DNA from 2 places in the Paenibacillus sp. GL_099_B genome. Region 2 is predicted to be linked to the other one. Evidence: riboswitches for the same ligand, from Rfam matches in the RefSeq annotation. Region 2 holds a riboswitch; the other holds the start of a gene.

Region 1 (15,421 bases), 2.0 Mb from region 2:
TTGCAGGTTTGTCTTTCATGACGATGCAAATTCTTGGAGTCAAAATTGGGATGACGTTCTCCGGTGGATTCATTGACTTCTTGATCTTCGGGATCATTCCGAATCGTACGCCTTGGTGGGATGTTATTATCGTAGGTTTGATTCTTGCAGTGATTTACTATTTCGGTTTCCGATTCATCATTCGCAAATTCAATCTGAAAACACCAGGACGTGAAGAGGCAACTCCTGATACAGCTTCCGGCGGCGGAGGTTCAGGTTCAACGGATGATCTGCCTCATAACATTCTTGCAGCATTCGGCGGCCAAGAGAATATCAAACATCTGGATGCCTGCATTACTCGTTTGCGGATTGAAGTAAATGAGAAATCTAGCGTAAATAAAGATCGTTTGAAACAATTGGGTGCATCTGGCGTACTTGAAGTGGGTAATAATGTACAGGCCATCTTCGGTACACGTTCAGATACGATTAAATCCCAAATGCAGGATATCATTGCAGGACGGACACCGGCACCAGCTCCAGCAGCTGTGGATAAGCCAGCTCCTGAACAGGAGAAGGCGCAAGGTGAAGAAGGCGAACGTATTATTGCAGAGGACATCGTAATGCCTGTAAACGGCGAGTTGATGGACATCACAAACGTTCCTGATCCGGTCTTTGCCGAGAAAATGACAGGTGACGGCTTTGCTGTTCTGCCTCATGATGGCAAGATTACTTCTCCTGTATATGGTAAGGTGTTTAACGTGTTTCCAAGCAAACATGCCGTGGGCATTATGTCTGACGGAGGCAAGGAAGTGCTTGTTCATATAGGTGTCAACACGGTGAAGCTGAAAGGTCAGGGCTTTAACGTGCTCGTGCAGGAAGGAGACCTGGTATCTGCAGGACAGCCGATTATGGAAGTGGATCTGGAGTATGTGAAAGCTAATGCTCCGTCGATCATCTCTCCGGTCATTTTCACCAATCTGCCGGAAGGCTCAACAGTTACGCTCAAGAAGAGTGGAGTACTGAAAATTGGCGATCAGCCAATCATTGAGATAAAATAAGAAGTGTTACGACGATGGCAAGCAAGTGATAAATATATGCAATGCCTAAATTAAATTATTGAAAGTGAGATGATTGTAATGCAACAAACATTCAGAATTACAGACGAAGATGGTATCCACGCACGTCCGGCGACAGCCCTGGTTAATACAGCAAACAAATTCAAAGGTGCAGAATCCTTTGCAGAAGCTAACGGTAAAAAAGTAACTTTGAAATCCATCCTGGGTGTACTTTCCCTTGGTTTGGAACAAGGCGACACCATCAACATCATCGTTGAAGGCGAAGGAGAAGCTGAAGCTCTTCAAGCTCTGACAGACGTTATGGTTAACGAAGGGCTGGGCGAAATTAATGCTTAATGTTTCTGGGATCGCGGCTTCGGCGGGTATTGCTATCGCCAAGGCGTTTATCTTGGAGCATCCCAACTACTCTGTAGAAAAACGCGAAATCAACGACGTTGACGCAGAGATCGCGAAACTCGACTCGGCTCTGGGCAAGTCCCAGGCTGAGCTTGAGGCGATCAAAGAGCGTACTTTACAAGAGCTTGGCGAGAAAAAAGCTGAGATTTTTGCTTCGCATTTGCTCATTCTGAATGACCCGGAACTGATTGATCCGGTTAAAGCGAAAATTGCAGATGATAAGATTAATGCGGAATTCGCATTGAACGAAACAGCAACGCAATTTATCGAAATGTTCGAAAACATGAAGAGTGCTTACCTGCAGGAACGTGCTGCGGATATGCGTGATGTAACCAAACGTGTGCTAAATCACTTGCTTGGTATCGAATTCATGAGTCCGGCTGAGATCAGTGAAGAAGTGATCGTGCTTGCGGAGGATCTTACGCCTTCCGACACGGCTCAACTGAACCGTCAATATGTAAAAGGTTTTGCAACCAATATTGGTGGACGTACTTCTCACTCCGCGATCATGGCTCGTTCCCTTGAAATCCCGGCTGTCGTTGGAACCAAAGACATTCTGGCTCAAGCGAAACAAGGCGATATGATTATCGTTGACGGTTTGGACGGTCACGTACTGGTTAATCCAACGGATGATGTTATTGCTGAGTATCGTTCCAAACAGGAGCAATACGATGCACAACGTGCGGAGTGGAGAAAACTGCGTGATGAGCCAACGGTAACGGTGGACAACGTTCATGTGGAACTGGCAGCCAACATTGGTACACCGAATGATGTTGCTGGTGTTCTGGAGAATGGCGGCGAGGCTGTAGGCCTGTACCGTACCGAGTTCCTGTACATGGGCAGAGACAAGCTTCCTTCCGAAGACATTCAGTATAATGCTTACAAGGCTGTACTGGAAAAAATGGAAGGCAAACCTGTTGTTGTTCGTACACTCGACATCGGTGGAGATAAAGAGCTTCCATATCTGGACCTGCCAAAAGAAATGAATCCATTCCTCGGTTTCCGCGCAGTTCGTCTGTGTCTGGACCGTCTGGACATTTTCCGTACTCAATTGCGTGCATTGCTGCGTGCAAGCGTACATGGTAACCTGCGTGTCATGTTCCCTATGATCGCAACACTTGGTGAATTCCGTGAAGCGAAAGCTGTCTTGCTCGAAGAGAAAGAGAAGCTGGTTGCTGAAGGTATTGCTGTTTCTGACAGCATTCAACTCGGAATCATGGTCGAAATTCCTTCGACTGCAGTTCTGGCGGATCAATTTGCCAAAGAAGTGGATTTCTTCAGTATCGGAACGAACGATCTGATTCAATACACAATGGCTGCTGACCGTATGAACGAGCGTGTGGCTTATCTGTATCAACCATACAACCCTGCCATCTTGCGTTTGGTTAAAATGGTAATCGATGCAGCACACCGTGAAGGCAAATGGGTTGGCATGTGTGGAGAGATGGCCGGAGACGAAACAGCAATTCCATTGCTGCTCGGTCTCGGACTGGATGAGTTCAGCATGAGTGCAACATCCATTCTGCCAGCTCGTAGTCAGATCACCAAGCTGTCCCGTGCAGACATGCAAGAGCTTGCTGCCAAAGCACTGGATATGCAAACGGCTGAACAAGTCGTTGAATTGGTTCAAAGCATTCAAGCGTAATTTTACGGGGTTTCCACCCGATTTTAAGGGTTCTTTTTCCGATAAAAAAGCTGCAGTCTTGCAGCGATTTTGCCGGTATCTGTTGTTACAGCAGATACCGGCTTTTTTTGTGTGTTGATATAAGAGCTAGGATAGGAATATCGAGTGAAACATATTGAAGGGAGAGGGATCGTATGTAAATCAAAATAAAAATAAAGCTCTTGCTGACTTGGAAACATCAGCAAGAGCTCAGTGTGACTAAAATTATTACATCATTAACTGCAAGCACAGTTCAGTACAGGTTTACGGGCCGCTGTTGTTTCATCCAGACGGGTAACCGGTGTGCCATAAGGGGCATTGAGTACTAATTCAGGTGTCTCTTCTGCTTCCTTGGCAATGCGAATCATCGTATCGATGAACCCATCAAGTGTTTCTTTGCTCTCGGTTTCCGTTGGTTCGATCATGATGCACTCCTCAACGTTCAGCGGGAAGTACACGGTTGGCGGGTGATACCCAAAATCAAGCAATCGTTTGGCAACATCTAGTGTACGTACACCATACTGCTTCAACCCCCGACCAGACATAACGAATTCATGTTTACACACGCCTGGATATGGAATCTCGTAGTAAGGTGCGAGACGGGCCATCATGTAGTTGGCGTTGAGCACCGCACATTCAGATACCCGGCGCAAGCCTTCAGGTCCATAGGTACGAATGTAGGCATAGGCACGGACCAGAATGCCGAAGTTACCATAATACGCTTTGACCCGGCCAATGGATTGATCGCCTTCGCGATCCAATTCATATATACCCTCATCATTTTTAATGACCATCGGTTTCGGCAGAAACGGAATCAAGCGGCTCTTCACGCCAACCGGGCCGGCACCAGGTCCACCTCCGCCGTGCGGAGTACTCATCGTTTTATGCAAATTCAGATGCACCACGTCGAAGCCCATATCGCCAGGTCGGGTGATGCCCATAATGGCATTGGAGTTGGCACCATCGTAGTACAGCAGGCCACCTGCCTGGTGCACAATGGAGGCAATCTCCTGAATGTCTTTTTCAAAAAGTCCGAGTGTGTTCGGGTTGGTCAGCATCAGCGCTGCGGTATCCGAACCAACTGCTGCGCGAAGTGCGTCCAGATCTACCAGACCATCTGCGCGGGAAGGGATCGTTACCGTTTCGAAACCTGCTACGGTTGCACTTGCCGGGTTGGTCCCGTGAGAAGAGTCCGGTACGATAACTTTCGTGCGCTGTTCACCACGACCTTCGTGGTAGGCACGGATCATCATGAGCCCGGTCCATTCGCCATGTGCTCCAGCGGCCGGTTGCAGCGTAACGGCGTCCATACCGGTTAGTCCGGCAAGGTCATTTTGCAACGTGTAAAGCAGTTCAAGTGCACCTTGAATGCTGGATTCATGCTGATATGGATGAATTTTGGCGAACCCGTTGTAACGGGCCACATCCTCATTAATCTTCGGATTATATTTCATCGTACAAGAGCCCAGCGGATAGAATCCGTTATCTATCCCGAAATTACGACGAGACAGGGCAGTGTAATGGCGAATGACGTCAACTTCAAAAACCTCAGGCAATGCTGCTGCTTCCGACCGAAGCATTTCCCGGGGAATCAGGGAATCCACAGCTTGACGGGGAACGTCGCATTCAGGCAAGGAATAAGCGACCCGACCCGGACTGCTAAGTTCAAAAATCAACGATTGCTCCGGTGCTGGAGAGGCAGCCTGGTTAGTGTCTGTTGTGCTGGTTTCAGGTTGGCCCGAAGTGGAGATAGAGGTTACCGTTTCCGATTGTCCTTGAGCTGATGTCGTCGTAGTTGTCTTTGTTGTCGTTTCTTGAGTCACAGCGATCCCTCCAATACACGTGCGAATTCGTCGATCTCTTCCTTGCTGCGTCGTTCAGTAACCGCAATCAGCATATGTCCGGCGAGCTCGGGATAATCACGTCCAAGCTCATAGCCGCCAATGAAACCTGCATCGAGTAATTTCAGTTGTAGTGGTTCCACATTTGTTCCTTCAGGCAGTTGGATAACAAACTCATTGAAAGTAGGTGCGGTAAACGTAAGAGAGACGCCTGGAATTGCGGTAAACGTGTTAAGGGCATAATGGCTCTTTTGCAAATTCAAATCAGCGACGTCGATCATGCCTTGTTTACCCATAATAGACATATAGACAGAGGCGCTTAGCGCGAGTAACGCCTGGTTGGAACAGATGTTGGACGTCGCCTTTTCCCGGCGAATATGCTGTTCCCGTGCTTGCAGCGTGAGTACAAAACCACGCTTGCCGTTGCGGTCCGTTGTCTGGCCTACAATTCGGCCAGGAATCCGGCGCATATGAGCCTGGGATACGGCGAAGTATCCGCATGTTGGGCCGCCGAGTGAAGCGGCGATGCCAAGGGGCTGCGCGTCGCCAACGACGATGTCAGCACCCAGCTTGCCTGGGGCTTCCAGCAGACCCAGCGATAGCGGGTTGGCGCTGACCACGAGCAGACTCTTGTGCGCATGCGCAAGATCTGCGGCCTGTTTTACATTTTCCACGGCGCCGAAGAAGTTCGGGCTTTGGATCATGACGGCTGCGGTGTCATCGGACACGGCGGCTTGCAGGGCATCCCAGTCTGTTACACCATTTTGATATCCAATCTCAACAATCTCCAGATTGAGGCCGTGAGCATAAGCTTGCAATACCTGACGGGATTCGGGGTGCACGGTACGTGACACAATCAGCTGTTTGCGGCGGGTTGCCGCTGCGGCCAGATTGCCTGCTTCCGCAAATGCTGTCGCACCATCGTACATGCTGGCATTGGCTACAGCCATGCCTGTTAACTCACAGATGTAGGATTGAAACTCGAAAATCGCCTGCAATTCTCCTTGGCTGATCTCGGGTTGATAAGGTGTATAGGCTGTATAGAACTCGGAACGGGAGATGACATGATTAATGACGGAGGGAACGTGGTGATCATAAATGCCTGCACCCAGGAAACTGGCGTGTGTCTCGAAGTTGGCATTCGCTCCCGCTAGCTTCGACATATGACGTGTCAGTGCGTATTCATCCAGTTTGGAGGAAATAGGCAGTTCGCCCTGATAGCGAATCTCCTGTGGAATGTCATGGAACAGATCCTCAATCGTTTCCACACCGATGGTTGCCAGCATGGCACTCTGATCCTGCTCGGTCATGGGAATGTAGCGATGCTTGCTCATGCTTGATCAGCTCCTTGAGTAGGTGTCTTTGGCGCACGTGTCCGTTTATGAAATGGGGTCTTCACGACCTCGGCTTTCAGTTTCTTGCCACGAATCTCAATCTCCAGCGGGGTACCCAGTGCAGCATATTTACTGTCAATCAAGGCCAGCCCCAGATTGCGTTTCAATGTAGGCGATTGGGTGCCTGTGGTCACTTCACCAATCTGCACGCCTTCGGCGTAAATCGGATAATGGGGGCGGGGAATGCCCCGTTCCAGCACTTCGATGCCGACCAGCTTGCGGGCAGGCCCATCATTTTTTTGCTGCAACAAGGCTTCATGTCCGATAAACGGTCCGGCATTTAGCTTCACAAACATGCCAACGCCAGCCTCCAGCGGTGAGATGGTTGAAGACAATTCCTGTCCATACAGGGGAAGCTTAGCTTCAAAACGCAGGGTATCCCGGGCACCCAGTCCTGTCGGAACGAGTCCGTGACCTTCTCCCGCTTGCATCAATCCGTTCCAGACCTCAGCAGCTTGTTCCGCAGGAACATAGAGCTCAAAGCCATCTTCACCCGTATATCCGGTGCGGGATAACAACAATGTAACACCACATACCTTCGCATTTGCCACAAAGCGGAAAGGCTCAATGGAAGACACATCGGTGTCTGTCACCGTTCTGAGAATATCTACAGCCAGAGGACCTTGGAGGGCGAGCAGCGCCGTTTGATCCGAATCATTGGTCATTGTTACGCCTGGCGTCATATGCTGTTGCAGCCATGCCCAGTCCTTGTCGATGTTGGAGGCGTTAACTACCAGCATATAATGCTGGTCTTTCAATTTATAGATCAGCAGATCATCGACCACGCCGCCATCCGGATAACACATTAACGTGTATTGGGCCTGACCGGGAACGATTGTTGTTACATCATTGGTGGTCATGTGCTGTAAAAAAGCTTCTGCGTGTTCACCTTGTACGGTGAATTCGCCCATGTGGGATACATCAAATAATCCGGCACGTTCTCGCACCGCTTCATGCTCTTTCTGAATTCCGCTGAATTGCACAGGCAGCTCCCAGCCGCCAAAATCAATGCATCGTACGCCTTCATATTGCTGATAGAGTGGAAAGAGTGGGGTTCTAAGCAAATCGGACATCCAATCACCTCGTCATGGGCCGTCAACCGGCCGAGTGTATAACCATGGATCAATGAATTTGGCATCATATTTTATAAAAGAAGGTAAGGACGCTATAAGGCAGCGCCGCTCTATAACCTGTTTTCGTTTTTTTGGGAAAAAGGAAAAGGACAGGCCAAAGAATCGGCATGCCAGAAGCACGCTGTATTCTTAGGCTCTGTCCTTGGTACCTGAGAGTTACCCCGCCGCCTGATGCAGCAAGTTTCCCCTTGGGTGATCATAACGCCCACACAGGGCGAATAGATGCTCTCCAGAGTTGCGTCCCGTAAAAGTCCTTTTGCCTGAGAGATTCACCTCCGCTTGTCGGTGGTTTACTCCTTCGGCGTTACCGCATGTACACCCTGATTCGGGTGTCAAGGGTAATCTCTCCCTTTACATTCATCCGCGGGTATTGCATAGACCAATTAAACACATTTACTACTCTCATTAAAGCCTGAATCGTCTATTGATGTCAAGAACGATATCATAGAAATGAATAAAAAATCCGAATGATATTTTCAATTCACTTCACAACGTTCGTCTATTTATAAAGAGTGCGCTTACTTTTCTAATATTCACCATTATATGTAGGGAGGGTCCATTTGAGTTACAGGCATATAAGGAAGAAAAACAAATAAATTGTGAGGTATCTTGACATTTGAATCGAAAATATCATACGCTATGTTCTGGGAAAAAGGTTAAGGTCAAAGAAACGCATGCACTCATTAATGAAAAGCGAGGCGGATATCGATGAGCGAATTGAAAAGTGATTTCCTGTACAGTGAAGAGCACGAATGGGTGCAGACCGTAGGGGAGGATACCGTACGTATTGGTATTACCGAGTTCGCGCAGCATCAGCTGGGTGACATTGTGTTTGTGGAATTGCCTGACCTTGAATCGGATGTAAAAGCGGAAGACGGCATTGGAACGATTGAATCCGTCAAAACCGTTTCGGATTTGTTTTCTCCTGTCAGTGGAACGATTATTGCTGTGAATGATGCATTGCAGGATTCCCCGGAGCTGGTTAACAACTCCCCATATAAGGAAGGCTGGATGATTGAAATTCGTGTTGAGGGCGACCTGACAGCAGCACTTTCCACATTGATGAATGCGGATGCGTATCGTAAACATACGGAATAATATTAAGGTGCAAATTTCCGCTAGATACGGAGTTTCAGCTTGATGGAAAAGTCCGTTTAACGTAATAAAAATGAATCGATTGATTATAGATCCGGATGGTGATACAGCTCATTCGGAGAATACTTAGGCGCAATTGCCTCACCTGGGACAGGGTGAGGTAATTGCGCTTTTTTTCGTTGTTAACTGATGAATGGGATGGAATGAATATCAATCTAACGTGTTTCATCATTATTTCTAATTGAGATAGAAACAGCTCATTTAAATAGAATAAATTTACAATTTCATTTGTCATTAAAATGGGGCATTTCGTGGGTATGATACATGAAAGGGAATAACAGGTTCCAATCCATATACAGGTGTAAATAAGGAACAATCCTTTAAATTTAAATCTTGTCATCAACGTTCATGACGGAAGTAGGTTTTCATTTCGTTGTAGAAGATACCGTTTTCATTTACGATATGGTTGTAAATTAAAGATTTATTGCAGATTTGTACCTTCGTTCGTCTGGATCATCGTTGTCAAAATTCAGTGGAATCAAGGTTTAATATGTTGAGGAGGTTTTCAATATGAGTTCAGTGGACGCAAAGTCCGAAAAAAGCGGAGGAATACGGGTCGGCGTTCAGAAGTTTGGACGTTTCCTAAGCGGTATGGTTATGCCGAACATGGGTGCATTTATCGCCTGGGGTCTGATTACGGCATTGTTCATTCCAAAAGGATGGTTCCCTAACGCAGATTTTGCATTGCTGGTTGATCCAATGATCAAATATTTGCTGCCTTTGCTTATCGGTTACACAGGCGGTACCATGGTACACGGCCAACGTGGTGGTGTAGTCGGTGCGATCATGACCATCGGGGTTATTGTCGGCAGTGACATTCCAATGTTTCTTGGTGCTATGATAGCCGGACCATTGGGTGCCTGGGTCATTAAGAAATTTGACAAAGCTGTCGATGGCAAAATTAAATCAGGGTTTGAGATGCTGGTTAACAACTTCTCCGCTGGTATTATTGGTGGGATTTTGGCCCTTCTAGCCCTTAAAGGCATCGGGCCTTTCGTTGAAGCGATTAGCAAGGTGTTGTCAGCCGGGGTAGAAGCTTTGATGAATGCTGGTCTTCTCCCGCTGGTCAATCTGATCATTGAGCCAGGAAAAGTATTATTCCTGAACAATGCGATCAACCATGGGATTCTGACACCAATTGCTACGGATCAAGCAAGAGAATTGGGTCAATCCGTATTATTTATGCTTGAATCCAATCCAGGACCTGGACTCGGCATTTTGCTGGCATACTGCTTCTTCGGTCGCGGATCTGCCAAGTCTTCCGCTCCAGGTGCTGTAATCATCCATTTCTTTGGCGGGATTCACGAGATTTATTTCCCTTACATTCTGATGAGACCGATACTGATTCTGGCTGCGATGGCTGGTGGTGTAGCGGGTACATTGACCTTTATGCTAACTGGAGCTGGTTTGGTTTCAGCACCGTCACCGGGAAGTATCATTGCTTACTCGTTGTTAACACCTAGGGGTGGATACCTTGGCATGTTTGCAGGGGTAGCCGTAGCTGCGATCATCTCGTTCCTCGTAGCATCCATACTGCTCAAAACAGGTAAACAGAAGGACGAGGAAGATCTGGATAGTGCTTCCAACCGCATGAAAGATATGAAAAATCAGGGCAAAACGGGCAACCTCACCGTTGATAAAGACAATCGTGAAGCTGACCGTGCAGCCGATATTGCTTCTTCGGCAGTAAAAACGGATATCAATAAAATTGTATTCTCCTGTGATGCAGGTATGGGTTCGAGTGCCATGGGGGCCTCGATTCTGCGGAAGAAAATGAAGGCAGCCGGTGTGGATATCGCTGTAACCAACACGGCGATCAGTGAGATTCCACAAGATGCCGACATCGTCATCACACAGAAAACATTAACTGACCGGGCCAAATCCGTGGCTCCAAATGCAGAGCATATTTCCATCGATAACTTCCTGAAGAGTCCTGAATATGAGGCACTGGTGGAGCGCCTCAAATCCGACTCCTGATGAGTAATATTACAAGGAGACAGCGTGAGATCGTGGAGTTCCTGCTGGAGCATCCTCATGAGGTAACTGCTGGCGATATAGCTGTTGCGGTCAAAGTAAGCACTCGTACCGTACATCGAGAGTTGCAGATGATTGAACAATGGCTTGAGCCCCTTGGCATGAGATTGGAAAAAAAATCGGGAACCGGGGTTCGAATTGATCCCGGTTCCGATGATTTGGCCGTATTGCGTCAACAACTTGAGCTTAACGAATATGTGGAGTTTACGCCCGAAGAGCGTAAACTCTTCATGCTTTGTATTTTGCTGGATGAATCCGAGCCTGTGAAGCTGCTTGCATTGGCCTCAGATTTGAAGGTAACCGTGTCTACGGCAAGCAATGATCTGGACGATCTGGAGCCACGCATTCAGCTGGCAGGATTGAAACTGGTTCGCAGGCGCGGATATGGGGTCAAGATCAATGGAAGCGAGCTGGCTCATCGCATGGCTATTTCCACGCTCGCTCTTGAATATCTGGATGAATCCGATTTGTTCGGTAGACAAGCGGAGCAGGGAGTTTCCAAAGTAAACAGCAAACTTCTGGAAATGATAGGGCATGAAGATGTACTTACGGTCGAAAATGCATTATGGCAGCCGGATATTGAGTGGTTGGAAAATATCCCGGAACGTCAATACATGAAGCTGTTGATCCAATTGTCTGTAGCGGTTGTGCGGATTCGCAAAGGCTTTGGAATAGGTCGGGGCACACAACAGGACAATAAAGACGTTGGAATGCCTCTGCAAGGTGAGCGGAAGGTGCCGGAATATTTAGCTTCCAGACTGTGCGGTGTTCTATCTGCCCAGCTTGGGCTGGAGTTTGTGGGCCAGGAGCAGGCTTATTTTCACAGGCTGCTGATTGAAATCGAGCAATCGATTCATTCCTCGCGTTTGCTGCCCATAGACGATCTGGTCTTACTCGACATGGTGCGTTCTCTCACAGATCGAATGCAGGAGAAAACTCATTATTCGTTCCATGAGGATCGCCTGCTCCGTGAAGGTCTGATTGCCCATATGGAGCCGGTGCTGGAACGAATGGATGGGCGGCAGCTCATCCGTAATCCGTTACTTCAGCAGATTCGCAAGGATTATGAATCACTGTTTGAGGATGTAAAGAAAGCAGTGCGAGAGGCTTGGTCCAATACGGATGTGCCGGATGAGGAAATCGGGTTTTTGGTAATGCACTTCGGTGCTTCCATTGAACGGCTGCGGGTGTTGAAGCGTGAAATCAGGGCTGTCGTCGTCTGTACGAGCGGGATCGGATCTTCACGGATGTTATCGAGCCGTTTGTCCAAGGAAATTCCCGAAATTCGGATTGTGGACAGCGTGTCCTGGTATGAAGCCGCACGTATTCCGAAGACGGAATATGATCTGGTTCTCTCTACCGTGGATCTGCCAATGGATAAACATCAATACTACAAGGTGAGCCCACTGCTGACGGCAGAAGAAAGTGAACGTTTAAGGCACTTCATCAGGACAACGACGCTTCAGCGGGAACATAGTCCCCCACCTGAAGCAGGTTCAAGGACAACAGGACGGGTTTCCGATCCAGTTGGATTGGAAGCCACACTGATTGAAATCGTACAGATTATTGGCAAGTTTCAGGTGTTCCCGCTGGATAATCAGGATATCGGATTTTTGGAAACGGCCTACGCCATGTGCAACGTTTTGCATCAATCCGGTGTGTTGAATAATCCAGAAGAGATTGCCAGGCTGCTGGAGGAGCGTGAAGCGGTTGGAAGCCAGAAAATTCCCGGGACTTCCCTCGCTTTGTTTCATACACGCAGTGATGGCATTCACAGTCCTTCAATTACGCTGTTCCAATTGACAGAGCCGCTTCTACGCACTTCGGAAGACCCGGCAGGTGTCAGCCATGTGCTCTTGATGCTTGGACCCAGACAGTTATCGAAGGAAAGTTTGGAGGTACTGAGTGAGATCAGTGCACTATTATTGCAGGAAGAAATGATTGCATTACTTGAAAAAGGCAACCGGGATGATCTTATTCATTACTTATCCCAAGAGCTTGCGGGATTTTACCGCAGCAAAACCGAAATTGGAGGTATTCAAACATGAGTGTGTTAACTAAAGATAAAGTCATCATGAATGCAACGGCTCAGGACAAATACGAAGCAATTCGTATGGCAGGTCAAATTTTGAAAGATGCGGGACATATCACCGCTGAATACATTGACAAAATGCTGGAGCGTGAAGAGATTGTCTCCACGTACGTCGGCAACGGACTTGCGATTCCACATGGCACGAAGGAATCCAAATCATTCATTTTGTCCACAGGTATATCGGTCATTCAGTTCCCGCAAGGTGTTGATTTTGGGGAAGAGAAAGCGTATATGGTAATTGGTATCGCTGCTCAGGGCGGAGAACATATGGAGATCCTGACCAGCATCGCAGTCATCTGCGCCGAGGAAGAAAACATGGAAGCTTTGCGTCATGCTCAAACTGCTGAAGAAGTCATCACTATTTTGGAAAGTGAAATGGAACTATGAAGGCCCTTCACTTTGGAGCAGGTAATATTGGACGTGGCTTTATCGGATTGATTCTGTCCCGTGCAGGCTACAATGTCGTTTTCTCGGACGTTAACCAGGAGCTGGTTAAGGCTCTAGAGCAGCGTGGAGAGTACACGGTTGAACTGGCTAACGAGGCCAAGGATCTGGAGACAGTTACCGGTGTGAGTGCGATCGATGGCACTAATCTGGATACCGTAGCCCAGAACGTTGCAGAAGCTGAACTGATCACAACCGCAGTAGGTGTGGGGATTTTGAAACATATTGCTCCCGGTATTGCCAAAGGACTTACGTCCAGACTTGGAACGGGTGATGTCTTCCAGCCCCTTCACATTATTGCCTGTGAAAATGCAATTGGAGCCAGCACTCAGCTGAAAGAACATGTATATGGTCTGCTTGATGAGCGTACTCGCCTGCTTGCGGATCAGTACGTGTATTTCCCGGACTCTGCCGTAGATCGGATTGTGCCGATTCAGCATCATGAAGATCCATTGCATGTACAGGTAGAGCCTTTCTATGAATGGGTTGTTGACCGTTCACAAATGGCTCCTGCTTTCAAACCGGTTGAGGGTATAATGTATGTGGATGATCTGGAGCCTTATATCGAACGGAAGCTGTTTACCGTAAATACTGGACACTGTATTGCCGCTTATATTGGATATGTGAACGGGTTTGATACAATTCAGAAGGCTATTGCCGATGAAAAAGTCAAATCCATCGTATACGGTGCCTTGCAGGAAACCGGAGCAGTTTTGGTGAAGCGTTTTGGATTCAATGCCGATGATCATCAGTTGTACATTGCCAAAATATTGGAACGGTTCGTTAACCCGCACCTGACGGATGAGGTAACACGTGTAGGACGTTCTCCACTGCGGAAACTGTCCCCGAATGACCGTCTGGTTCGCCCAGCTCTCCAGGCTTACGAGTATGGAACGGAGACAACACATTTGGCAATGGGCATGGCCGCTGCCTGCAAGTTCGACATTTCCGAAGACCCGGAAGCGGTAGAACTCCAGACTACGATCCAGCAAAAAGGGATTGAAGCAGCACTCAGCCAGTATACGTCCATGGATGAGAGTCATCCTGTACTGAAGCAGGCTGTAGCGCATTATCAACAACTGCAGAAGTAACGGTCTGTATTTCAATACAACATCATATCGATAGAAGAAGAGCCTCACAGGGTTAACTGTGGGGCTCTTTATTTTGCTCTGTCTTCTTTTTATACGTATCCAGACATGCCTCGCAGATGCAGGACTTCCTTCGCTGTTCTGCCGGAATGGGGTCAAATACCCCTTCTGGGAACACAGCCCGGTTACACCAGCATTCTGAATGAGGACGACCAGCGGCATAGGAGCAGCCATTGGCCTCCCCACACAAAGGACATACAAGAACTTCTGGAGTGACTTTGTTTGTATCTTGCTCAACAGACATACGAGTCTTCCTTCCCCCATGAATTTCAAACCACGAACGATCGATAGGTTTATTAAAGTGTAGCAACTCAACCCATTATATCAATCCTGTGGTTATTCTTCAGGGGGCAATTCAATCTTCAGTCCTTCCACATGCTTGCGACTCATCAGTTTGCGTTTCTTACGGTTCTCTTTGGTCTCCAGCACAATGTCGAGGTCATAGTCACCCGGATATAGTTCATCTGCGGAGATGTGCAGAGTTAGACGTTTCTTGTGAATTTTGACTTTACGTCCGCGCAGCATGACTCCGATATTTCCGCGACTGTCCTCCAGATCACACACAATGCCTGACTGGTTCAGATAGGCTGCATAGACGCGATCCCCTTTTCGGAATACTTTGGCAGGGGAAGTGGGTTCTAATGTTACAGGCCGATCAGATTGCTTTCTTGTTCCAGTTTGTATGGACGGGCTGACAGGTTGAACTGTCTTCCTTGCTTTATACAAGTGTTTTTGTTCAGCCATGCTGTTTGTTTGCGATGACGACGAATTCACATTGGGCACGGATGGACTAAAGCTGGAAGAGACACTTTGCGAGACACCCTGATCTGAAATGAGCTTGGATCGCTCAATAATGCGTTGTGGCATACCAAGTTTCAGTGCAATGGAATAGGCATAGCTGTCCCCGGCTTCTCCGATCCGCAATCGATAAAGAGGTTGAAGAGAGACCGTATCGAATTCCATTCGTGCATTCTCAAAGCCAGGCGTGGCTGCTGCAAAATGTTTGATTTCCCCAAAATGGGTGGTGGCGATAACGGTAGCTCCGCGGCTGTGTAGCTCCTCCAGC
Region 2 (15,421 bases):
TGGTCTGTTGGTTGCTTCATTGGGGATGGGCGTAATCGCAGCGGTATTATCATCTGTAATGAACAATCTGCCCACCGTGTTAATTAACGCATTGGCGATTCAGGGTGCACACACCGAAGGCATTGTGCGTGAGGCGCTGATCTATGCCAATGTGATTGGTTCCGACCTGGGTCCCAAAATGACGCCGATCGGTTCACTTGCCACATTACTGTGGCTGCATGTGCTGTCCCGCAAAGGTGTAAAGATTACATGGGGATATTATTTCAAGGCAGGCATAATCTTAACCATTCCCACACTATTAATCACCTTGGCCAGTTTAGCGTTGTGGCTGTGGATTCTGGATTAGTAAAATCGCATTTAACATTAACAATCATCATATGATCCAACTTATTGTAAAAAGCTGCTCTCATACGCTGGTGCTACCACTGGCTATGAGGCAGTTTTTTTATTTCTTCTATAGAAGAAACAAATTCTCTTTCTACATTAAAGCATGTACACAAAAGCCAGCCTTCTATAGTGCTGGCCTTCTTGTTTTATCTTCCCCCAGGCTGAGGATTAAAATGCCTGTGACCACACCAGCGCTGACACAGCGCAGGGAACGGAACGATTGTGTAAACGCGAAGCTTATTCTGTGTAAGGATTTTACCTATAAGAAAAGATCAAAATTATCATTTGTTCTTGATGGGTAGATAAAATACGTAACGTAGTGGAGGGGACGGAATCGATTCTGAAGAAGCGAAGCGTTCGCCTTTGTCTCCAAACTTTAACATTTAAAATTGTTGATCAAGGAAGTTTGGAGACAACAGCGATCGGAAGAACGATCCGTAACCGGAACGGCAACCAAAAGTATTAGCGACTTATTCATTATGTGATAAAAATCTGGACACAATACGGATTGAAACAACGTCCGTTCCCGGAGCTGCCAATTCAGCGCAGCTTTTCTCAAATTCATTTCAATCCACAGTAAACATTTTTAACATTGCGTTTACAAAACATTGATTTTGAGATGACATAACGAAACTACAATGAATAAAGAGTTGATGGTGAACAAAAATAAAAGCAAATCGCCGTCACTAATTTGGGGGAGGAAAACAAAACATGTTTAAAAAGTTGCCGTTCATTTTGATGACCTTAACGTTCGTACTGGTGCTCGCAGCATGCGGATCGAAAAATGACGCTGGTACAGAGGGAAGCAATGGTTCCACAGGAGAAACTGCTACTGAACTTAGCGGTAACATTCTGGCTGTTGGATCAACAGCACTGCAACCTCTGGTAGAGCAAGCTGGACAAAAATTTATGGCAGTTGATGAATATAAGAACGTGATGGTACAAGTACAAGGCGGAGGTAGTGGTACAGGTCTGACGCAAGTATCCGAAGGACAAGCTACAATCGGTAACTCTGACGTGTTTGCAGAAGAGAAAATCGATGACGCAGCAAAAGTAAGCGAACTGAAAGACCACCAAGTGGCTGTTGTAGCAATCGCTCCAGTAAGCAACAAAGATGCAGGTGTGCAAGATTTGACGAAGCAACAACTGATCGAAATTTTCTCTGGTAAAATCACGAACTGGAAAGACGTTGGCGGTAAAGATCAAGCCATCGTTATCGTAAACCGTCCTAGCAGCTCCGGTACTCGTGCAACATTCGAGAACTTTGCACTGGGAACAAAAGTGGAAGATATCCAAGGTTCTATTCAGGAAGATTCCTCCGGTACAGTTAAAAAGCTCGTAGCTGAAACGCCGGGCGCAATTGGTTACCTGGCTCTGTCCTACCTGGATGACAGCCTGCAAGTTTTGAAATACGAAGGTGTAGAAGCAACAGTTGAGAACGTAGAAGCAGGAACTTATCCGGTATGGGCTTACGAGCACATGTACACCAAAGGTGACCCGGATGCAGCAACAAAAGCATTCCTCGACTACATCCTGAGTGACGAAATTCAACAAAACGACGTGACGGAGCTTGGTTACATCCCAGTATCCGGCATGAAAGTAAAACGCGACGCAGCAGGCACGGTGACTCAATAATCTTTGAACTTGCGCATACAGCGAGAGAGGCGGACCCAGGTCCTGCCTCTTTGCGCGGTTTGCTCTGGAATAATCCCATATTTTGCATGAATTCTACTATAGAAGGATGGTTGTTATGGAACAGACCGAAGGGGGAACGGTAATGAACAACAAGTTGAAACCGCGCCGGCCCTTGAGAGAGAAGCATTATTGGGAAGAGTGGACGGGACGGATCTATACGTCGATTTGTGTCGTTTTCCTGATCGTTGTCATGTTTTCCATCGTTTATTTTGTAGCGTCCAAAGGCTTGTCGACCTTTTTCCAGAATGGCGTAAGTTTACGCGAATTTTTATCCGGAAAAACGTGGAACCCAACGGGGGAACCCGCTGCCTACGGAGCGTTGCCGTTCATTACCGGTTCATTCATAACAACATTGCTTGCAGCTCTGATTGCAAGTCCGCTTAGCTTGTGTGCAGCGCTCTTCATGACCGAGATTGTACCAGGTAAAGGTAAAAAGATATTGCAACCTGCGATTGAGCTGCTGTCCGGTATTCCTTCCGTTGTGTACGGGTTTATCGGTCTCAGTGTTATCGTTCCTTTATTGCGCAGTATGTTTGGCGGAGCCGGCGTCGGGATTGCAGCCGGATGTTTGGTTCTGTCTGTTATGATTTTGCCTACCGTAACAAGCATTATGGCAGATGCACTGTCTGCACTGCCGAAAGGTCTGCGTGAATCATCCTACGCACTGGGGGCAACTCGTTGGCAAACGATCTACCGTGTCATTATCCCGACAGTTCTTCCAGCTTTGCTGACAGGGATTGTACTTGGTATGGCTCGCGCATTTGGTGAAGCTCTTGCCGTACAGATGGTCATCGGGAATGCACCGCATGTACCGACATCATTGCTCGAATCGGCTTCAACGTTAACGAGTGTAATCACCCTGAGTATGGGTAACACCACGATGGGATCTGTTCATAATAATGCACTGTGGAGTATGGCGCTTGTCCTGCTGGTGATGACCTTTGTCTTCGTCATTCTGGTTCGCCTGCTTGAAAGGAGGAACCGGGTATGAAAATGAAGGCTAAAACGGTAGATAAAGTTGCCACATCCATTATCGTTGTTCTGGCCCTGTTCATTGTTGTTCTCTTGCTCGGTTTGCTTGGCTTCATTCTGGTACGTGGGATTGGGCAGATTAACTGGCACTTTCTGACCAGTGCACCACAGTTGCTCAAAGGTGGAGGCGGGATTGGACCGCAATTATTCAACTCGATATTCCTGCTTGTTCTGACTTTGATTATTACGATTCCGCTCGGATGGGGCGGCGGTATTTATATGGCTGAGTACGCCAAGCCGGGCCGGATCACAAGTTTTATTCGACTCGTTGTCGAAGTGTTATCCTCGTTCCCATCTATCGTTATTGGTTTGTTCGGACTCTTGTTAATTGTTAATACATTTGGTCTTGGATTCTCCTTATTATCGGGTGCCATGGCCTTGGCTATATTCAATCTTCCGCTTATGGTGCGGACAACGGAGCAAGCGTTCCGGGCCGTTCCGAAAGAGCAGAAGGAAGCGGGTCTTGCACTCGGGTTGTCCAAATGGAAAATTATTACCTCCATTCTGCTGCCTGTGGCATTGCCAAGCTTGATCACGGGTACGATCCTGGCATCGGGCCGTATCTTCGGTGAAGCAGCAGCCCTGATGTTTACAGCGGGTATGAGTAGTCCACCGCTGGACTTCACGGACTGGAATCCAACGAGTCCAAGGTCGCCGATCAATCCATTGCGTCCGGCAGAGACGCTGGCCGTACACATCTGGAAAGTAAACAGTGAAGGTATTGGCCCAGATTCCAAAGAAGTAGCAGCTGGGGCTTCAGCCGTGCTTGTACTTCTTGTGCTGGCGTTCAATCTGAGTGCACGCTGGATCGGTCGGGTGGTTTACCGCCGCATGACAGCTTCGAAATAAGGAGGAACCAATATGGCCATACCTTTTGGTACGGAACAGTTAAGCATATATTATGGGCATTTTCAGGCAGTTAAGCAGATCAGCCTGACTTTTCCCGAAGCCAGTGTAACGGCACTCATTGGACCATCCGGCTGTGGTAAATCCACATTCCTGCGGTCGCTCAACCGAATGAACGACGAGATTGCCGGTTCCCGCACGGAGGGACATATCTGGATGGATGGCAATGATCTGAATGAGCCGGGCACAGATGTAATCAAGCTTCGCCAGAAGATCGGCATGGTTTGGCAGAAGCCGAATCCTTTTCACAAGTCCATTTACAATAATATCGCGTTTGGCCCCCGCTACCGCGGTATCAAGAGCAAGAAGGCACTGGATGAAATTGTGGAAAAAAGCCTGCGCCGCGCTGCGCTCTGGGACGAAGTGAAGGACAGACTGAATGAATCTGCCCTGGCCCTTTCGGGTGGACAACAGCAGCGGCTCTGTATCGCCCGCGCGTTGTCGGTTGATCCGCAGATTTTGCTGCTCGATGAGCCGGCATCCGCGCTTGACCCGGTATCAACGGGTAAGGTGGAGGAGTTGATCTCGGAGCTCAAGAAGGATCTTCGGATCGTAATTGTTACCCATAATATGCAGCAGGCGGCACGCATCTCGGATTATACAGCTTATTTTTATCTGGGAAGCATGATTGAACACGGAGATACGGAGCATATTTTCACCAACCCGGACAATCGTCTGACACAAGAATATATTATGGGACGTTTCGGTTAATTGTTATATTGGATGGAGTATGAGATCTAGATAGATTTATAGAGATAGAAGGAAGCATAGCACCCGGGCGATGCAGTTCGGGGGTTATGCTTTTTTACATAAGCACGTATTTGGAATAGTTTGCCAAAGTAAAAACAATCATGCTACGATATTTGTAAACGCTACCTTTAATTTGATAAGAGAAGGAGATGTAGATCATAACTACCCATAAGATTTCCCATGACACCATGGCAAATGAAATTATCTCGCATTATTCCATAGAAAAGCCTGCAATTTCCTTTATCCGACATAATGAAAATCTAACGTATCAGGTGGTTGATGAATCAACCGGACAGAAATACCTATTGCGTATACATAAAGCCGCTTTTGCAAGCATGACGGGCATCCAGCATACACGACCTGCACTTGAAGCAGAGATGAATCTACTTTATGAATTACGGGCTACCAGCCCATTGCGAGTGCAGATACCTGTGCGAAATACATCGGATGAGTGGGTCACCGTCTGGTTGGACGAAGCAGGAGAAGAGATCTGTTGTACTGTTCTGGAATGGATTGAGGGCAGGGATATTAAGCAGGGAGAACGTCTGACAACAGCGCAGATTCATGATTTGGGCGTACAGTTGCAGACGTTGCACCAATATGGACGACGACCAACGGGAGCTCCTGAGCCACAGGTGGGTTCACTGAAGTCTGAAAGCGGGCAGCAGACGAATGACCGTGAACAGCACGCTGATAAGGCGATCATCTCAGATATATATAACGATAGCCCTGCCTTAGAGCAAACGGGAGTAAGACCAGCCTATGGCTCGATCAAAGAGAATCTGGTCATGTTGGAGCAATTGGAGGAAGGCGTTAGACGTGGCATCTTTACTCCTGAAGATTTCGATCTGATTCGTGAGACGTTTGAGAACATTAACGGGCAACTCGAAACGTATCCGCAGAATGCCGAGACATGGGGAGTAATACACGGAGATATTACCCGCGGCAATCTGCTAGTGACGGATCAGGGCATATCTATGATTGATTTTTGTTTATACGGGTATGGCTACTATCTCTTTGATGCCGGAGGTGCGGCTACGATTTTCAATCGGGAGGAACGGGATGTCTTCCTATCGGGATATACGGAGCAGACAGGACCACTGACGAAGCGTGATATTCGGTTAATGGAAGGATTCATGCTGATTTTTACGTTCGGCTATTTTGCATTTCAGATGGAGAATGAGTCCAGGTACGAATGGATGAAAGAGCGAATGCCTCTTATATGCAGCAAATTTTGTAGACCATATGTACAGAACGAGAGTATTTTCTATGAGTTATAATTTGTGATTTCTAGTGGGTGGGTAGCGCTATGAAGAACATTCGTGCAAAGAGAGTTGCATCGAAGGGGCAGTCTGGTGGCTGGAAGCATGCCGGATTGCTACTTAGCGGAGTGGGCATATCCAATCTGGGTGATTTCATATATATTGTGGCGATTAACCTGATGGTATTGAATATGACACAGTCTCCAGCGGCAGTCGCAGGGTTGTGGATTATCTCGCCGATTGCTTCGGTGTGCACTAAGTTTTGGTCAGGCAGCCTGATTGATCGTTATGATCAGCGACAGCTGATGATTGGTGCTGATATGCTACGGGCATTGTTGGTGGCGGCGCTCCCACTGATGTCCAGCCTATGGATGATGTACGCAGTGATGTTTTTGATCAGCATGTCTTCATCTATATTTGTCCCTTCCTCTCAGGTATACATTACCCGGTTGGTACCTGCTGAACGGCGCAAGCGCTTCAATTCCCTACAAGCCCTGATCAGCTCAGGGGCATTTATTACCGGCCCAGCAGTTGCAGGAGTGATGCTGATTTATCTATCTCCGGCGGCAGCCATTTATGCCAATGCGGTTTCCTTTGTTGCTTCTGCGTTGATTCTAATGTTTCTTCCCAAACTGGGCATTGGAGAACAGAATATAGGGACAGGCAGCAGACTGACCCCTCAGATGGTTGCCCAGGATTGGAGAGCTGTACTGAGCTTTAGCCGGAAGTCGGGCTACGTGGTCGGTATATATGCCCTGTTCCAGATTATTCTGGTAGTCGGCATGTCGCTGGATTATTTTCTTTTCTCCCGTTCATTCTCGTTTGAGCTGGCGGCGGTTGCCTTTATTCTGCTCGGTCTGTGCTCGGCACTGGCGAATACGGGCCTGGTTAACTTTTATCAAAATAATATCCCTGTCGATCTGATGGGGCGAATGAGTAGTGTACTTGGACTTGTGTTAAGTCTGCTGCAGGTGGCTTCCATTTTGATTGCAGGGGTAGTGGCAGAGCAGTTGTCACTTCGTATGGTATATACAGTTGTATCTGGGGTTATGCTGCTGGCTGCGTTGGGATTGGTGACGAGTATGCTTCCTTCCCGAAGCAGGTATTACGATGAACCGGCGAAGCCTAAGGCGATGGTGGGGTGACAAGCAGAAACACAACAATTCTAGTACAGAATAATGGTTGCCTGAATACCCGAACCGTTCTGTGGAACATAACATAGATAGTATTAAACACAGATATTGGCTAATAGAAAATGAACAATGTATACGCTTTCGAGATGAAACGCATTAACACATTCATGTGATGAAAGTTTACAATTCGTTAGTTTATCTTGTGTATAAAATGGTAAAAAGCAAATATTCGCAAAGAAATCGTTAAGTTTGTTGACACTGATCTTCCGGTCGATTAATCTTAATGAGAAAGTATTAAAAACTTCAATTATCGTTCTGGTACAAAATCAGAATGGTTCCATACAGCGAATGATAGCGAGCGGGAGAGACCTGAGCTTGTCGAGTAAAATGGCAGCTGTCGGGCACCGAAGGAGCAAGCTGCTACGCACCCGGCGCAGCGGTTAATCTCTCAGGTAAATGTACCATCGTTGGACGCAACTCTGGAGAGTGCGCGAACTGCGCCACCCAAGGGGTATATGGTCAAGCAGCACGGTGTGCAGGGTGACATCACCTGTGAATACAGGAATGCATCGATTCGCCGCGCTGCTTATCATGAAACTCTCAGGTATCGAGGACAGAGAGAGGGCCTAGGGCCTTCTTCTGTCCTTTTCTCATGTCATCATTCAGTAATAAAGGAACATTATGGGTGTACGTCTGGATGAAAATGACGATTATAAATGGAGGGTTTGCGATGCGTTTTAAAGATGTTTTTTCAATTATTGGTCCGTCCATGACAGGTCCATCAAGTTCACATACGGCTGGAGCGGCAAGATTGGGGCGAATTGCCCGTCAGTGGCTGGGATGCACGCCTGAACGCGCTCGATTAACTCTATACGGCTCGTTTGCTGATACGTATCAGGGGCATGGTACGGATCTTGCGTTGATCGGTGGCCTGCTTGATTATGTGACTGATGACCCACGTATACCGGATGCAGAACAATATGCAGAGGAAGCGGGTATGGAGGTAGAGTTTTTCACAAGCGGCCTGCCTGCTCCTCATCCGAATACGGTCAAGATTGAACTATGGCACGGAGACCGTCAATGTTCACTAATCGGTGCTTCCATCGGCGGTGGTAGTGTATCGGTGCATGCATTGAATGATTTTCGTGTACAGATCAGCGGAGAGTTCCCCACACTTGTACTTCGCCATTCGGACAAAGCAGGGGTGCTCGCTTCGGTAACCTCCACCATCAGTTCGTCCGGGGTGAACATCGGGTACATGCAAGTGGATCGGAAAGCCCGGGATGGTGAAGCACTGACAGCGATGGAGATGGATGGTGTGCCGAATCCTGAGATGTTGAACCGTCTGCGGTCGCTGGATCATATGCTGGACATTCGCGTGATTGATTTGAAGAGAGGGGTCGAGCCTGATGCGGTTTAAACATCTACATGAACTGAATACCATCTGTACAGCAGAGTCCAAGACCATTGCCGAGCTGATGATCGAAGAGCAGGTTCAGGAGACGAATATCTCGGAAGTGGATGTTGTGCGGCAGATGTCGGATTACTATCAGGTGATGAAGGAAGCTGTACACAAAGGGCTAACAGAAGATACAACATCACGCAGCGGCTTGACTGGCGGAGACGGCAAAAAAATGGCTGAGTACATTCGTAAAGGTGAGACTTGTTCTGGAGATGCTTCTGCACTGGCCATGGCGTATGCCCTTTGTGTATCGGAAGTGAATGCCTCCATGGGCCGGATCGTAGCGACACCGACAGCCGGTTCTTGCGGCATCATTCCGGGTGTGTTTATCAGCTCCCAGGAGCGTTTTGGCTGGAGTGACGAGCATCTGGTGAACGGTCTGTTCTGTGCGGGAGCGATCGGTTACGTCATTGCCAACAATTCATTTATCTCCGGTGCCGAGGGCGGCTGTCAGGCTGAAGTGGGTTCTGCCATCGGCATGGCCGCTGGAGCTATGGTGGAGCTGCGTGGAGGAACGCCGGAGCAAGTGGTTCATGCGGTAGGTCTCGCGTTAAAAAACACATTGGGCCTTATCTGCGATCCTGTCGCAGGCCTCGTGGAAATTCCGTGCATCGTCCGTAACGGACTGGGTGCCGTAACCGCTTTGGCTGCGGCCGACATGGCGCTGGCCGGGGTACGAAGTGCCATTCCTTCTGACGAAGTCATTGATGTCATGCTGGAAGTGGGCAGTGCGATGCCGAGCAGGCACCGTGAAACGGCCCAAGGTGGGCTTGCCCAAACACCGACAGGACGGAAAATGATGGAGAAGCTTGCTAAACCAAAGGCGAAGCGTGCGGAGCCTGAGATTGAAGCTGAGTCTCCTGCTGAAAATGAACCAGAAGCCAAGGCATAACATCCATGAACGAACAAGAACTGAATTTAATTCGTGGAACTTGGATCATTAACGGTAATGATCTGCTCCCATTATTATAAAAAAGCCGATACGAATTCTTCCTGAAGAAGAAGCGTATCGGCTTTTTTGTTGTTCCAACAAGAAAAATAAAAAGGTATTGACGTTTATATATCGATTAGATATATTATGTATTGTTATATATCAACAAGATATATAGGACCGAGAATAAGTTATACAAATTAAGGAGATGGATAACATGAAAAGTGTTTTTCAAACGAGTCTTCTGTTTTTGAAAAATGGAGCTACAGTAGTCGGGTTAATTACAGCCGTATTGTTCCAGGTTTTTTTTAATACCATTTGGCTTAGTGGATATGATCAGGTAAATGCACGGATGAATCAGCTTGCAGTAACCATCGTAAATGAAGATGGGGCTGCGGCGGAGCCGGTGGCAAAGTCTCTTGCAGAGGGGCTTCATTTCGTGATCAAACCATCTGAATCAATGGAAGAAGCCAGACAGATGTTAACGGACCGGGATGTATATATGATTATCGAGATTCCATCCGGTTTCATGCAGCAGGCGGGAGATTTGTCGAGCCCGGTGGCAGTGAAGTATGTAATGAATGAATCCAACGTGGCTACCGTAAAAAGTGTGATGCAGACCGTATCCGCACAAGTTACAGCGACGTTGAACCGTGAAGTACAGCAAAACAGCATTCGGGGAGTGCTGAATCAATCAGGTATGGCTGACGATCAGGCGAATGCGATGGCAGCGGGGTTATCTTCCCGGGTGGAGGCAGAAGTGGAACGGCTGAATCCAGTTCATAACTTTGCTTTTTCCATGGTACCAATGTTGATTGTGACAGCTACGTTTACAGGTGCAATGCTGCTTGGCATGAATCTGCAAAAGGTTTCTGGTGAACTAAGTAACAAGGCAGGGAAATGGGAACGCTTTTGGGCACGCAATATCATCAATGTTGGTGCTGCATTAATCGTATCGCTTGTTGGAGCGGGGATGATGCATGTTATGGGAGTATCATCAGCAGATGGATGGTGGATGTTATGGCTATTTCAGTTGTTGATTACTCTATCTTTTCTATTCGTGGCGCAATTGAGCTTGTTGCTGCTTGGAAATGCTGGAGCATGGTTAAACAGTGCATTGTTGCCTCTGCTGATGTTGTCATCGGGCGCAACCATTCCGCGCGATGTCATGCCTGACTTCTATCAACAGATCGGTCATTATCTGCCAGCAACCTACGCGGTGGAAGGCATGATGAATCTGGTGCTTGGCGGCGATGGGATTAGTCATGATGTTCTGCTTCTGGTGGTAATTGGAGCGGCGACGTTGCTTCTGGGAGCTGTGTGCACGTGGGTCAAACGTTCAGGTCCTGCACAATCCGGCATACCTTTGGAGTCCAAGTCTGCTGCGACACCTGTCGCTCTGACTGGAAACCTGCCTTCACCTGATCGTGGATAACATGGATAACGATAAGCCCCCTTTTGCCGGATAAGCCGATCCGTGGACGTCTGATGATGTTGAACGTATAAGGGAGGATGTGATACGTTAAGAGCAATTGGAAAGGAGCGGTACACCGATGAACACGCAGCATGTCATCCTCGGAATACTGCACAATCAGCCATGTTCCGGATATGAGATCAAGCAGTACTTTGAACAATATTTTTCATTTTTCTTCGATGCCAGCTTTGGCACCATTTATCCCACACTTGCGAAGATGGAAAAGTCAGGGTTATTGACCAAAGAATCCGTTAGACAAGAAGGGAAACCTGACAAAAATGTGTATACATTAACACCGGAAGGGTCTGCGGAGTTCAATACCTATTTGATGAGTCCCCTGGAAGCCGAGGTGTTCCGTTCTGATTTTCTGATGCGTCTGTATTTCGGAGAACTGGCGGATGAAGATACCGTAGCAGGGTGGGTCCGGTCGGAGCTGAATCGTAAAGAATTGCTGTATGCCGAGCTGCAGCGCCAGATGAAGCAATTCGGCGAACAGATCTCACCTGCACAGCGTTTATGTATGCAAGTGGGGCTTGTGCAATATGAGGCTACCATCCGATTGCTCAAGGAACAGCTGACCGCGCCACAGTAGCTTTCAATAGTATCCATGTCCCTAAATCAATTGAAGATCCATCCATAACGCAGAAAAGCGCTCTACAGATCAGTAACAGGCCTGTGAGCGCTTATTCGGCGTTGCTTGTAGTGCGTTGGAATTGTAAAGACACAACAATATTAAAAAGCTACGCGATATCTGTACTTAGTACAGCATATCCATATGCGGGCAGCTCAACGGCCAGGATTCCCTCTTCCTTGGCTGTACGATAATTCTCCCCAAATAACTCCGTCCACTCCCCGGCACCTGCTTCCAACTCGACGATAGCTGTTTCTTCCGAACGATTAAAGAGGACCAGAATACGCTCCTCCTCATCCTGTCGTTCCATCACAAGCTGGCTTCCGCCTTCACGGGCCTGCAGGAATCGAATGCTGCCTTCTGCACGCAGGGCAGGATGGGCATGGCGCAGTGCTATCAGCTTCTGATAAAAGGTGAACAGCTCGCGATCCTGCTTCGTCTCATCCCACTCCATACATTTCCGACAACCGGGATCATGATCGCCGTCCAGCCCAATCTCGTCCCCGTAATAGATACACGGGGTACCCATATAAGTGAATTGGAACAGCGCGGCCAGTTTCATCTTCCGCTGGTCGCCCTCACATAAGGTGAGCAGCCGTGGTGTATCGTGGCTGTCCAGCAGATTAAATGCCACTTCGCTGGCTTGCAGCGGATAGCGGGACAGCTGTCGACCGATCGAGTTCGCGAACTGTGCGGCGTGCATGACATCTTTTACAAAAAAGCGATTTACGGCTTCCGTAAATGGATAGTTCATCGAGGCATCGAACTGATCGCCTTGCAGCCAGGAGGAGGACTCATTCCATACCTCACCCAAGATATAGGCATCCGGATTCGCAGCCTTGACCACTCGGCGGAAGTCGCGCCAGAATGCATTATCCACTTCATCCGCGACATCCAGCCGCCAGCCGTCGGTGCCGACTTCCTTAATCCAGTATTCCGCCACCTCCAGCAAATACGCCTTCACCTCAGGATTTTCCGTGTTCAGCTTCGGCATATGGGCTTCGAATCCAAAGGTTTCATACGTAGGAATGCCATCCTTCACGTCCAGCGGGAATTCATGTACATGGAACCAGTCCTTGTATTTGGACTTCTCCCCGTTCTTCTGCACATCGACAAATGGAGCAAACGTCTTCCCGGAATGATTGAACACCGCATCGAGTAGTACCCGGATTCCGCGTGCATGGCACAGTTCAACAAGCCGTTTGACCGTATCTGCATCACCAAAATGCCGATCTACTCGTAGATAATCTTCGGTATCGTATTTGTGATTGGTCGTTGCCTCGAAGATGGGTGTGAAATAAATGGCGTTAATGCCCAACTCTTCAAAGTAATCCAGATGGTCGATGACGCCCTGGAGATCACCGCCGAAGAAGTTAAACGGGGTCGGCTCACCACCCCAGGGTTCCACTTTTTCTGGATCGAGGTCCGGGTTGCCATTTGCGAATCGTTCAGGGAAGATCTGATAGAAGATCGCATCCTTCACCCACGCAGGCGGTGTAAATACAGCTCCGGGGTGGATATACGGAAACTGGAACATGTGACCAGGATCGTCGGGTTCATGCGTTTGGAAATCCGTTTCGGTCATCCAGATCTGTTCTGTGCCACTTTTCAGCAGGAAGGAATACTTCAGTCGATGATACGGAGGCTTTACTTGTCCCTCATAATAATCGAACATGGAATCGGATGTATATTTGGTTAAAGGAACCAGCTCTTTGGTGCGATCCCAGGCGTATTTGTCCCCAGTCAGGGCATGTACCTCGGTGAGATCATTCTTTTTGGCACGCAAACGCAGACGAATGGTATCCTTATCGTAGGCGTAGGCCCAGTTCCGTTTTGGTTGATGATAGATGGCTTCCAGCAGCATAATGAAGTTCCTCCCGTCGTATACACACGTAGTATGTGAGCAAGTAGCCGCATTCGATGCAAATCAATCTCGGGATGAATGCCACATGCTTATGTTGTTGAATCAACCTCTCAATCCCTGCATGAATTATGCGAAGCGGATGATTAAGGTATAATTTAAAATAAAAGGATATCCATGGTCGTGTGATCATCATTCGTACATTTTATATAAACAAGATACTTCATTATGTTTCAAATATATAATTAACCCAAAGGGTATAGAAAGGAAACGAATACGCGCATGAAAACGAAACTGTTATACATTGAAGACGATACGGAAATTGCTACATGGGTTAGGGCCGACTTGGAGGAGCGTGGATATGAGGTGGTATGGCTCGGAAGTGGTGAAGGTGCGGCTGAAGCTGCCGGGGGCTGCTCGTTGGTTATTCTGGATGTCATGCTGCCGGGACTGGATGGATTTACGGTAGGACAGCGACTCAAAAAGGAACATCCTGAAGTGCCCATTGTCATGCTCTCGGCTAGAACGTCCATTGACGACAAGCTGCATGGGCTTGATTTTGCCGATGATTATGTAACCAAGCCATTCCATCCCGATGAACTTGCCGCACGGATTGAAGTCCAGCTTCGGAAGGCAGGGACAGCGATCTCGGCCGATACCGTGGTAAAACTGGACCACTTGTCCATCTACGAGAAGGATCACCGGATCGTGAATGAGGAGACAGAGGAAGAAATTATTTTATCGGGCAAACAGTTTCATATCTTCGCCTACCTGCTCAGGCATATGGGCATGATTCGAACCAAGGAACAGATCTACGAAGCCGTTTGGAACGAGCCTTATCTGGACGGGGACAAGACATTAATGGTACATATCCGGCATCTGCGCGAGAAGCTGGAGCGTGATCCGGCGAACCCAACCATCATTCAAACCGTTCGTGGTGTTGGGTATCGTGTGAAGAAGCCATGAGAAGAAAAGCGACGATGCGTGATCCATCCGATAGGAATAGGGGAGTGAAACGTAGTCTTCCAGGCAAACGGAAAATGCGTTTTGGACGGACCTTGATGTCCCGATATATTCTCCTGATCTTGGCAGCGGTTTTGTTTGTGCCGGTCGTTCTCCCCATTACATCCATTATCTATGTGGTGGTGGTGAACAATACAAATAAAGACAATACGGCACCTTATGGCGATAGCACGAAAATTAGCAACCTGTGGACCCGGGAATCCGAGAAGCTGGATGGGGCGACATCTGAAAAAATCAATCAACGTATGGAACAGCTGCACCGTAAATATCCTAAATCTTCGATGTACCGTGTGGACCAAAACGGTGAAACGGCATTTATTCTCGCTGGAGAGGACGTTGATGTATCGGAGTCCACCGTGGATGGAACAACAATGACGACATTGAAATGGACGTTGGATCATCCGAATACAGAGACCCGGATTCCTTCGATATGGAATGCAAACAGCTCCCTGGAATTTATGAAGGAAGCCTCCTATCGTGATCCGCTAACGGTTGTTTCTTTTGTGGGTGGAGATAGTGAAGACAAGGGACAAGGGTTTATGGTGATTGAGGTTCCAAGGTATCTTTTGCAAAAGCCACAGAACAACTGGCCTATGGAACTTTTGTATTTGGGTGGATTGATGATGATCATCTTCCTGTTATTTATCATCATGTCGATCCTGTTCTTTGCGCGAATTCGCAAGCGGCTCATCCGGCTCCAGACGGCGATGATCACTCCGGGTAAGGAAGGCATTCCCCTTCCTGTGGAGATTCGCAGATCGGACGAGATTGGACATCTGGAGGAATCGTTCAACGAAATGGTGCATCAGTTGACAGACAGCCGTCACCGGGAGCGGGAGGAAGAGCAGCTTCGCAAACGTCTTGTCGCGGGATT

The links. Region 2 has a riboswitch for glycine ahead of sdaAB (L-serine ammonia-lyase, iron-sulfur-dependent subunit beta). Riboswitches for the same ligand answer to the same signal wherever they lie in the genome.
Region 1: linked by a shared signal. The riboswitch ahead of gcvT (glycine cleavage system aminomethyltransferase GcvT) and the one ahead of sdaAB (L-serine ammonia-lyase, iron-sulfur-dependent subunit beta) in region 2 are both predicted to bind glycine.

The regions. Positions count from the first base shown of each region.
Region 1 is NZ_CM174430.1:5,534,140-5,549,560, reverse strand. Features, by position in the region: gene ptsG (glucose-specific PTS transporter subunit IIBC) at 1-1,037, shown strand, start outside; gene AC3ITG_RS25185 (HPr family phosphocarrier protein) at 1,116-1,391, shown strand; gene ptsP (phosphoenolpyruvate--protein phosphotransferase) at 1,384-3,096, shown strand; gene gcvPB (aminomethyl-transferring glycine dehydrogenase subunit GcvPB) at 3,351-4,790, opposite strand; gene gcvPA (aminomethyl-transferring glycine dehydrogenase subunit GcvPA) at 4,934-6,289, opposite strand; gene gcvT (glycine cleavage system aminomethyltransferase GcvT) at 6,286-7,422, opposite strand; glycine riboswitch at 7,617-7,717, opposite strand; glycine riboswitch at 7,721-7,843, opposite strand; gene gcvH (glycine cleavage system protein GcvH) at 8,191-8,580, shown strand; gene AC3ITG_RS25155 (PTS mannitol transporter subunit IIBC) at 9,148-10,614, shown strand; gene AC3ITG_RS25150 (BglG family transcription antiterminator) at 10,614-12,719, shown strand; gene AC3ITG_RS25145 (PTS mannitol transporter subunit IIA) at 12,716-13,150, shown strand; gene AC3ITG_RS25140 (mannitol-1-phosphate 5-dehydrogenase) at 13,147-14,298, shown strand; gene AC3ITG_RS25135 (cysteine-rich CWC family protein) at 14,351-14,599, opposite strand; gene AC3ITG_RS25130 (endonuclease MutS2) at 14,692-15,421, opposite strand, start outside.
Region 2 is NZ_CM174430.1:483,608-499,028, forward strand. Features, by position in the region: gene AC3ITG_RS02355 (arsenic transporter) at 1-346, shown strand, start outside; gene AC3ITG_RS02360 (phosphate ABC transporter substrate-binding protein PstS family protein) at 1,099-2,022, shown strand; gene pstC (phosphate ABC transporter permease subunit PstC) at 2,165-3,073, shown strand; gene pstA (phosphate ABC transporter permease PstA) at 3,076-3,963, shown strand; gene pstB (phosphate ABC transporter ATP-binding protein PstB) at 3,976-4,731, shown strand; gene AC3ITG_RS02380 (phosphotransferase enzyme family protein) at 4,959-6,050, shown strand; gene AC3ITG_RS02385 (MFS transporter) at 6,080-7,177, shown strand; glycine riboswitch at 7,515-7,638, shown strand; glycine riboswitch at 7,643-7,784, shown strand; gene sdaAB (L-serine ammonia-lyase, iron-sulfur-dependent subunit beta) at 7,896-8,585, shown strand; gene sdaAA (L-serine ammonia-lyase, iron-sulfur-dependent, subunit alpha) at 8,575-9,519, shown strand; gene AC3ITG_RS02400 (YhgE/Pip domain-containing protein) at 9,776-10,993, shown strand; gene AC3ITG_RS02405 (PadR family transcriptional regulator) at 11,112-11,624, shown strand; gene AC3ITG_RS02410 (alpha-glycosidase) at 11,773-13,527, opposite strand; gene AC3ITG_RS02415 (response regulator transcription factor) at 13,807-14,490, shown strand; gene AC3ITG_RS02420 (HAMP domain-containing sensor histidine kinase) at 14,487-15,421, shown strand, end outside.